DNA from 2 places in the Idiomarina sp. H2 genome. Region 1 is predicted to be linked to the other one. Evidence: predicted binding sites of a transcription regulator. Region 1 holds the regulator's gene; the other holds the start of a gene.
What was found. The regulator FliA, encoded in region 1, starts transcription of late flagellar genes. The targets are predictions, from matches to a motif close to CTAAAGNTNNNNNNNNNNNNGCCGATA.
Positions count from the first base shown of each region.

Region 2: a site for FliA is predicted at 2,002-2,028, ahead of DET62_RS13290 (DUF5610 domain-containing protein). Genes of this name have one in related genera too.

Region 1 covers NZ_SNZY01000001.1:54,755-58,167, forward strand. Annotated here, with positions in the region: gene flhF (flagellar biosynthesis protein FlhF) at 1-12, shown strand, start outside; gene DET62_RS00280 (MinD/ParA family protein) at 69-941, shown strand; gene DET62_RS00285 (RNA polymerase sigma factor FliA) at 934-1,659, shown strand; gene cheY (chemotaxis response regulator CheY) at 1,697-2,080, shown strand; gene DET62_RS00295 (protein phosphatase CheZ) at 2,094-2,843, shown strand; gene DET62_RS00300 (chemotaxis protein CheA) at 2,857-3,413, shown strand, end outside.
Region 2 covers NZ_SNZY01000011.1:74,277-77,689, reverse strand. Annotated here, with positions in the region: gene DET62_RS13310 (M90 family metallopeptidase) at 1-265, opposite strand, end outside; gene DET62_RS13305 (hypothetical protein) at 307-621, opposite strand; gene DET62_RS13300 (hypothetical protein) at 618-854, opposite strand; gene DET62_RS13295 (hypothetical protein) at 851-1,171, opposite strand; gene DET62_RS13290 (DUF5610 domain-containing protein) at 1,348-1,944, opposite strand; gene DET62_RS13285 (hypothetical protein) at 2,072-2,416, opposite strand; gene DET62_RS13275 (hypothetical protein) at 2,623-2,913, opposite strand; gene DET62_RS13270 (DUF6429 family protein) at 2,976-3,200, opposite strand; gene DET62_RS13265 (DUF3024 domain-containing protein) at 3,259-3,413, opposite strand, start outside.

The DNA.
Region 1 (3,413 bases):
TTTTCTCGCTGAATGAGTCAATATAATATGAAGCTGTTATCAATCTAGTCAGAAAAGAGATACGCCCGATGGATCAAGCAAGCGGTCTGCGAAGAATGAAACAATCGAAAGTAAAAGTTATTGCGGTAACTGGTGGTAAAGGCGGCGTTGGGAAAACCAACGTGTCGCTGAATATGGCTATCGCAATGGCAAAGCAGGGCAAACGAGTATTAGTGCTGGATGCCGACTTAGGTCTGGCTAACGTCGATGTTATGTTAGGCCTGCGGGTTGAGCGCAACCTGTCTCATGTGTTGAGTGGGCAGTGCGAGTTAGAGGATATTCTGATTGAAGGCCCGGCGGGAATCAAAATTGTTCCGGCAACATCGGGAACGCGCTCTATGGTGGACTTGAGCGAATCTGAACACGCCGGGTTAATTAGAGCCTTCAGCCAGCTTCAGGGGAACTATGACGTATTAATTGTCGATACTGCAGCGGGTATTGGTAATACCGTTGTCAGCTTTGCCAGAGCATCACAGGATGTTTTATTAGTGGTTTGTGATGAACCCACATCAATTACTGATGCATATGCACTGATAAAAGTATTGAGCCGGGAGCAGGGCCTGTTTAAATTCAAGGTGGTTGCCAATATGGTACGAAATCTGCGCGACGGACAAGTATTGTTCAATAAATTAACTAAAGTAACCGATCGGTTTTTAGACGTTGCTTTAGAGCTTGCCGCGATTATACCTTTTGATGACAACTTGCGTTTAGCTGTTAGAAAACAACAACCTATGGTACTGGCTTACCCAAAATCGCCGGCTTCTTTAGCGATAAAAGCTTTGGCTAAGAAAGCCATTGACTGGCCTGTTCCGGCTCAAGCCGGCGGGCATTTAGAATTTTTTCTTGAACAATTGATAACTTCTGCCGATAACGAGAGTAAGCGGGATGTTGCCAATGAATAAAGCTGCCGTTTATGCCGCCACTGCTGACAACCGGAATGCTATTATTGAACAGCATACCGGGCTGGTTAAGCGTATTGCACACCATATGATGGCTAGACTTCCAGCCAGTGTGCAAGTGGATGATTTGATCCAGGCAGGCATGATTGGCTTATTAGAAGCTGCGCGTAACTTTGATAACAGTAAAGGCGCCAGTTTCGAAACCTTTGCCGGCATTCGCATTCGTGGTGCTATGTTGGACGAAATTCGTCGTGGTGACTGGGCTCCGCGCTCGGTTCATCGTAATCATCGGCGCGTACTGGAAGCCATTCGTCAGGTTGAAAATGAAACCGGACGCGATGCAAAAGACACGGAAGTGGCCGCAAAGCTGAATATGGGTATGGATGAATATCATCATATTTTGCGGGATGTCAGCACGGGACGAATCGTTGGTATTGAAGATCTTGGTGTATCAGAAGATGCTATCATGCCAGAGCAGGTAACGGGTTCAGCTTATGAACCGCAAAAAGATGTTGAGAATGCTGCGTTTCATAAAGCGCTGGTTTCGACAATATCTTCGTTACCAGAACGTGAAGCTTTGGTGCTTTCGTTGTATTATGACGAAGAATTGAATTTAAAAGAGATAGGTGAAGTGCTGAGCGTGAGTGAATCACGAGTCAGTCAAATTCACAGTCAGGCAATGTTGCGACTGAAGTCGCGAATGCAAAATTGGGTTGAATAAACTTTGGTTGTAATCGAGAGCCTCAGTGGAGGGTGCTTTGGATAAAAATATGAAAATTCTCGTTGTGGACGACTTTTCTACAATGAGACGAATCATTAAGAACTTACTTCGTGATCTTGGCTTTACCAATATACAGGAAGCCGATGACGGTAATACCGCATTGCCCATGTTGCAGAACGGTGATTTCGACTTTGTCGTAACCGACTGGAATATGCCGGGTATGCAGGGAATCGACTTGCTGCGTGAAATTCGCAAAGACGATAATCTGGCTCATTTACCGGTGTTAATGGTAACGGCGGAAGCCAAACGAGAGCAGATCATTATGGCAGCTCAAGCTGGAGTAAATGGTTACATTGTAAAACCATTTACAGCCGTAACGTTGAAAGAAAAGCTCGACAAGATTTTCGAACGAATCAGCTAAAGGGCGAACGACTATGTCTGATAACGCCCATGATATTTCTCTGGAGCAAGCCAAGGAATTAGTAGCCTTGCTGGAAGACGGGAAACAGCAGCAGGCTAACCAATTACTGGAAGATGTTTACAACCGTCGTAATGACAAGTTGTTTACCTCTGTGGGCCAGTTAACAAGAGACCTCCACGAAGCGCTCCAGGACTTTCAGGTTGACCCTCGCATCGTGCAAATGACGCAGGATGATCTTCCGGACGCGCAAAATCGACTGCTATATGTCATTGAAAAAACTGAAGACGCTGCGAATCGCACCATGGATGCTGTAGAAGCCTGTCTGCCACTTGCAGACGACATGCATAATCGTGTCGAGAAAGTGATGCCGGCCTGGAACCGGTTAATGAGCAACGATATTCAGTTAAATGAATTCAAGTCTTTATGTCATGAGGTCGATGACGTACTTAAGCGCTGTGGTGAAAATATGCCTCAAGTGCATGGGTTAATGACTGAAGTGCTTATGGCGCAAGATTTTCAGGATATTACCGGGCAAGTTATTCGTCGGGTTATTCAATTAGTCGAAGACGTTGAAAAGAACCTGATTGAATTGCTGAAGATATTTGGTAAAGAAGAAGAACGTCGTAACGCGGAAAAAGCAGGGCCTGCGCCTAAAAAAGATGCAGCCCATGCCGAAGGCCCAATTATCGATGCTGATCAACGCGATGACGTGGTTGGCGGACAAGACGAAGTGGACGACTTGTTGTCCAGTTTAGGTTTCTAGGAGCATCAGTCGCATGAGCTTTGATATGGACGAAGACATTCTGCAGGATTTTTTGATCGAGGCTGGAGAGATCCTCGAGCAACTGTCTGAACAGCTAGTTGAACTGGAAAATGACCCGCAAAACAAAGACCTGTTGAATGCTATTTTCCGTGGCTTTCATACGGTTAAAGGTGGTGCCGGGTTCCTGTCGTTGGGGGCTCTGGTTGATACCTGTCATGGTGCGGAAAATGTATTCGATACCCTGCGTACTGGTCAACGTACTGTAACTTCCGACCTGATGGACGTGATTCTTCAGTCTTTGGATACTATCAATACTCAGTTTGCGCAGGTGCGCGCTAAAGAAGAACCTGAAGCAGCTTCACCGGAGTTGCTGGAATTATTGCATAAGTTGAGTGAACCAGAGTCTGAGGACGAAGCGCCTATAGAGGTTCAAAAAGATGAACCTGCCGAGGAAACAGATCCGGAACCAGAACCTGCAGCAGAAGAAAGCAGCAGCGACAGCATTGATGAAATTCAGGACGATGAGTTCGAAGCGTTACTGGATGAGTTGCATGGTGAAGGCAAAGGTCC
Region 2 (3,413 bases), on a different contig from region 1:
AATCTAACCCAAGGTGCAAAACGGGCACACAAGCCATGGTTGCTATTTTTAGGCACATCGCATCGGTGAACTGAAAATCCCCGCCTGACGCAAAGTTTTTACGAACCAGAAAACGGAAGCTCATATCTCGCAGAGCATCGCGCTCCGCGCCTTGATAACGCGCCATTACCGGCCAGTCTGCTACCGCTGACTCCCACTCACTTATCGTGAAACCCATTTTTCTAATGCGTCTGTTCTCAAACCAATTACGTAATCGCTTAAACATGGCATTCTCGACGTTGAACAGAAACGCAATAGTGAAGTTGATTAACTACTTGGTTTCGCAAGGGTTTGCACTCCTTTCCCTGAAAACACCCAGCCGCTTAAACCATCCTGGTTAATCTGAATGGCCATAAAGTCTTTGCCGTATCGTATACGTTTAACGTCATGGTCAGTTCCGGCCGGAACATCGAATACAACGCTGCACCCCGGTTTATTGGAGTAGCCACATTCCCAATTGCTGTATGCCGACACAGCTTCCGTAATTTTTACTTTATTGCCACGATCACTAGCAATATCAGCAGCCCATAGACCCAATATCACCAGGCAAATAGCGATGATTATTCCAATACTCAGTTTCATTCCCAGCCCAGCTCTTTATATGTTTTTTTATCCTGCTCCGGGAAGGCACTTATGTATTCTCCCCAGCCCATATACTCGTAATATTTGGTCATAGCTTCAAAGTAAGATGAAGCTTCGCAGGTCCAGGCAAGCTCCGCTCCAGGCCTTAACAAACCTCGGGCACTATCACCCCGAGGGCCGGAAAGACAAAACGTCTGTGACTTTTCACCTTCAGTCCATAGTTCGTGTTTCATAACCCGTTCTTCAACTCAGCAACAAACTCATCGAGAGATCTACCCATATCGAAAACACCAAAGTCAAAATCAACGTAGTAGACAGTACCAACAGAATTTGTAAAAAGCACGTTATCGCCTAAGGTGACGGCAAAAGGGCTGAGCTCCATGCCATTCAGGTAGGGTTTGTAAGCATTAACTATCTGCTCTTTATCTTTCTGGGGAATCTGTTCAATAACTTCCAGATTTTCATCCGGTATTGTCTCTGCAAGCTCCCGATACAAAGACACATCAATAAACTTTCCTACAATATCTGTGTTGTGATCAGGGGGCGTCAACGGTATGTCCTCTGTATTGCATAGAGTCAAAGGGGACTATCTTACCTGTTGAAATTAAAAAATTACCAGCACCTTTACTTCACTTGACGACTCTTTACATCAACAATTCAAAGGTTAGATGCTGAACTTATCGAAAGTACTTAGCCGAGGTGTATTCGGGGAGCAAAGCGCTGAGGTTAGTCCTCAGCACTATTTTCAGACTCTTCTGATTCGGCTGCCAGTTCCAGCATTTTTTCACGGAAACTGTCCAGGCCTTTCATGACTAAATCGTAGGTTTTGTCGACACCACTTTCGACTTCGCCTTCATAGGCTTGCAAGCCTGTAAGAATATTTTTGGCGTCATTAAAACCTTTCTCAATACCGCCAGTAATAGCTTCCATGAAATTATTCAAAGTGTCTTCTTCCGACTCGCCCGGGTTCATTTCCTTGTAGCGACCATAAAAATTGGTGGCAAAAGAAACAATGCGATCTGCCGTGGCCTCGGGAGAAGTATCAACGCCGGAATCGTAAATTTTCTGCGTGGCATTTTTGCCCATTACCGGTTCCAGCTCAGCGTTAATGCCTTCCAGCGCCGTTTTGTACAATAAGCTGAGCGAGTCATTATTACTGTTCAGCGATACCCGTTCATGAGCGCGCAAAATGCCAGCATTGTTTGCCTGCTTAGACTGCGCTGCCATCTCTTTCATACTGTTGCGGTTGTCGTCGGTTTTTGTGGGACTGTTCTGCTTGCCAGAGCCCGTTACGGAGGTGCTATTACCTGTAGTAATTGACATAATATTGCTCCTGAAAAGTTCGGCTATAGCTTGATTTTAGTATAGCCCGTAACTTGTTAACGGCAGCTTCCGGTTAAAGTTTAATCTTTTTCCACAGCAGCATTGACCAGCCCAAGTATGCTCATTACTAGCTATTAATAACCACTTTCTCAGCATTTGGAAATAACGAGCCAGCTCGGTTAAACACCACGTCGGTATGTTTTTTCGACAGCGTGATATCAATTGCATTTGAGCTCTGATTGAAAACAGTCACAATTCTGTCAGCTTTCTGAATACGAGCTACCTTGTGTTTGTTAATGAGTTTCCCCAGAGACGGCACGACCCTGGCCAAAGGAGTATGAAGAATCCGTACGGAATCTCCCGTTTCTTGCAAAACATGTTCGGGATTATTTAAACGCGATGAGCGAAGCATAAAAAGAACAACAACTAATGAAAGCGGCCCTAATAAGCTTAGTAAGTAAAAATACTCCATTCGATACTCCTTTTCTTTTTGTTGCCTTCATCAGACAAGCTATCAGCTACAGATTGAAGAAACGAGGCAAGGCAGATGCCGCTTACAGCTTCAAGATCCCTCTCTTCCATTTTCCTGACAATCACCAAAACCTCCAGAAGTTTAATACTGCTGCGAGTAGCAAAACGGCAATTACGGTTATAAGGGTTGTCATAATTTGTTATCTTCTAAAAGACATATAAAGCGCATACTGTCATAAACCACACAACTGAGAGTGCTAAAACTGACTTTAGGTTAGCTGAACTCGCATTCGTTTTTATTAGAATATAACCAGAATATAGTGCAGGAACTACAGCCAAAAAGCCGCCAACGCAAAATCCCATAAAAAAACCAGCAATTTGAGCCCAACCGTCACCAGTCAAACTTACTACTAGAAAAATAAGCACGGCCAGCGCTACGGATGCTATGAGTAAGTTGAAAGACAGTTTTTCCGCCCGTTTAAGATCCATTGAATTCAATAATAGCTCCTTAACTCATAACCTTTGAACATACGGGTGGACACTTAGTGGACATTTAGTAATCAAGTGGTAAACAACTCCCGAAACAAGCGCTCTGACTCTTTTAATCCTTCCTCGGTGAACACAACAGACTTTGCCTTACCGACCGGGTTACCAATGAGTCCTTTTTCGTGAAGTCGGTTCATTGCATCCCAGTCAAAAGACTTCCAAGCCCGACTGTCATCATGCAATGCTAGATATAGCAAAGCCAAAACGGACTCATCGATTTTATCTTCGTCAATTGCCATAGATCATCCTCCAATGATGGCTTTGTTTAATGGAGAACTTAGCGGTTTCCTATACGGCTTATCCGAAAAAACAACAAAACTCATCTTCACTTACAACTTTAAAAACTTGGTCAATTGTTTTTACCTGGCTTTTAGGCTCGTAGGCATGCCACTTTAAATCACTCCGCATCCAGTAAATTTTCCAAACACCCTGACTGCGAACAAAGGTAGATT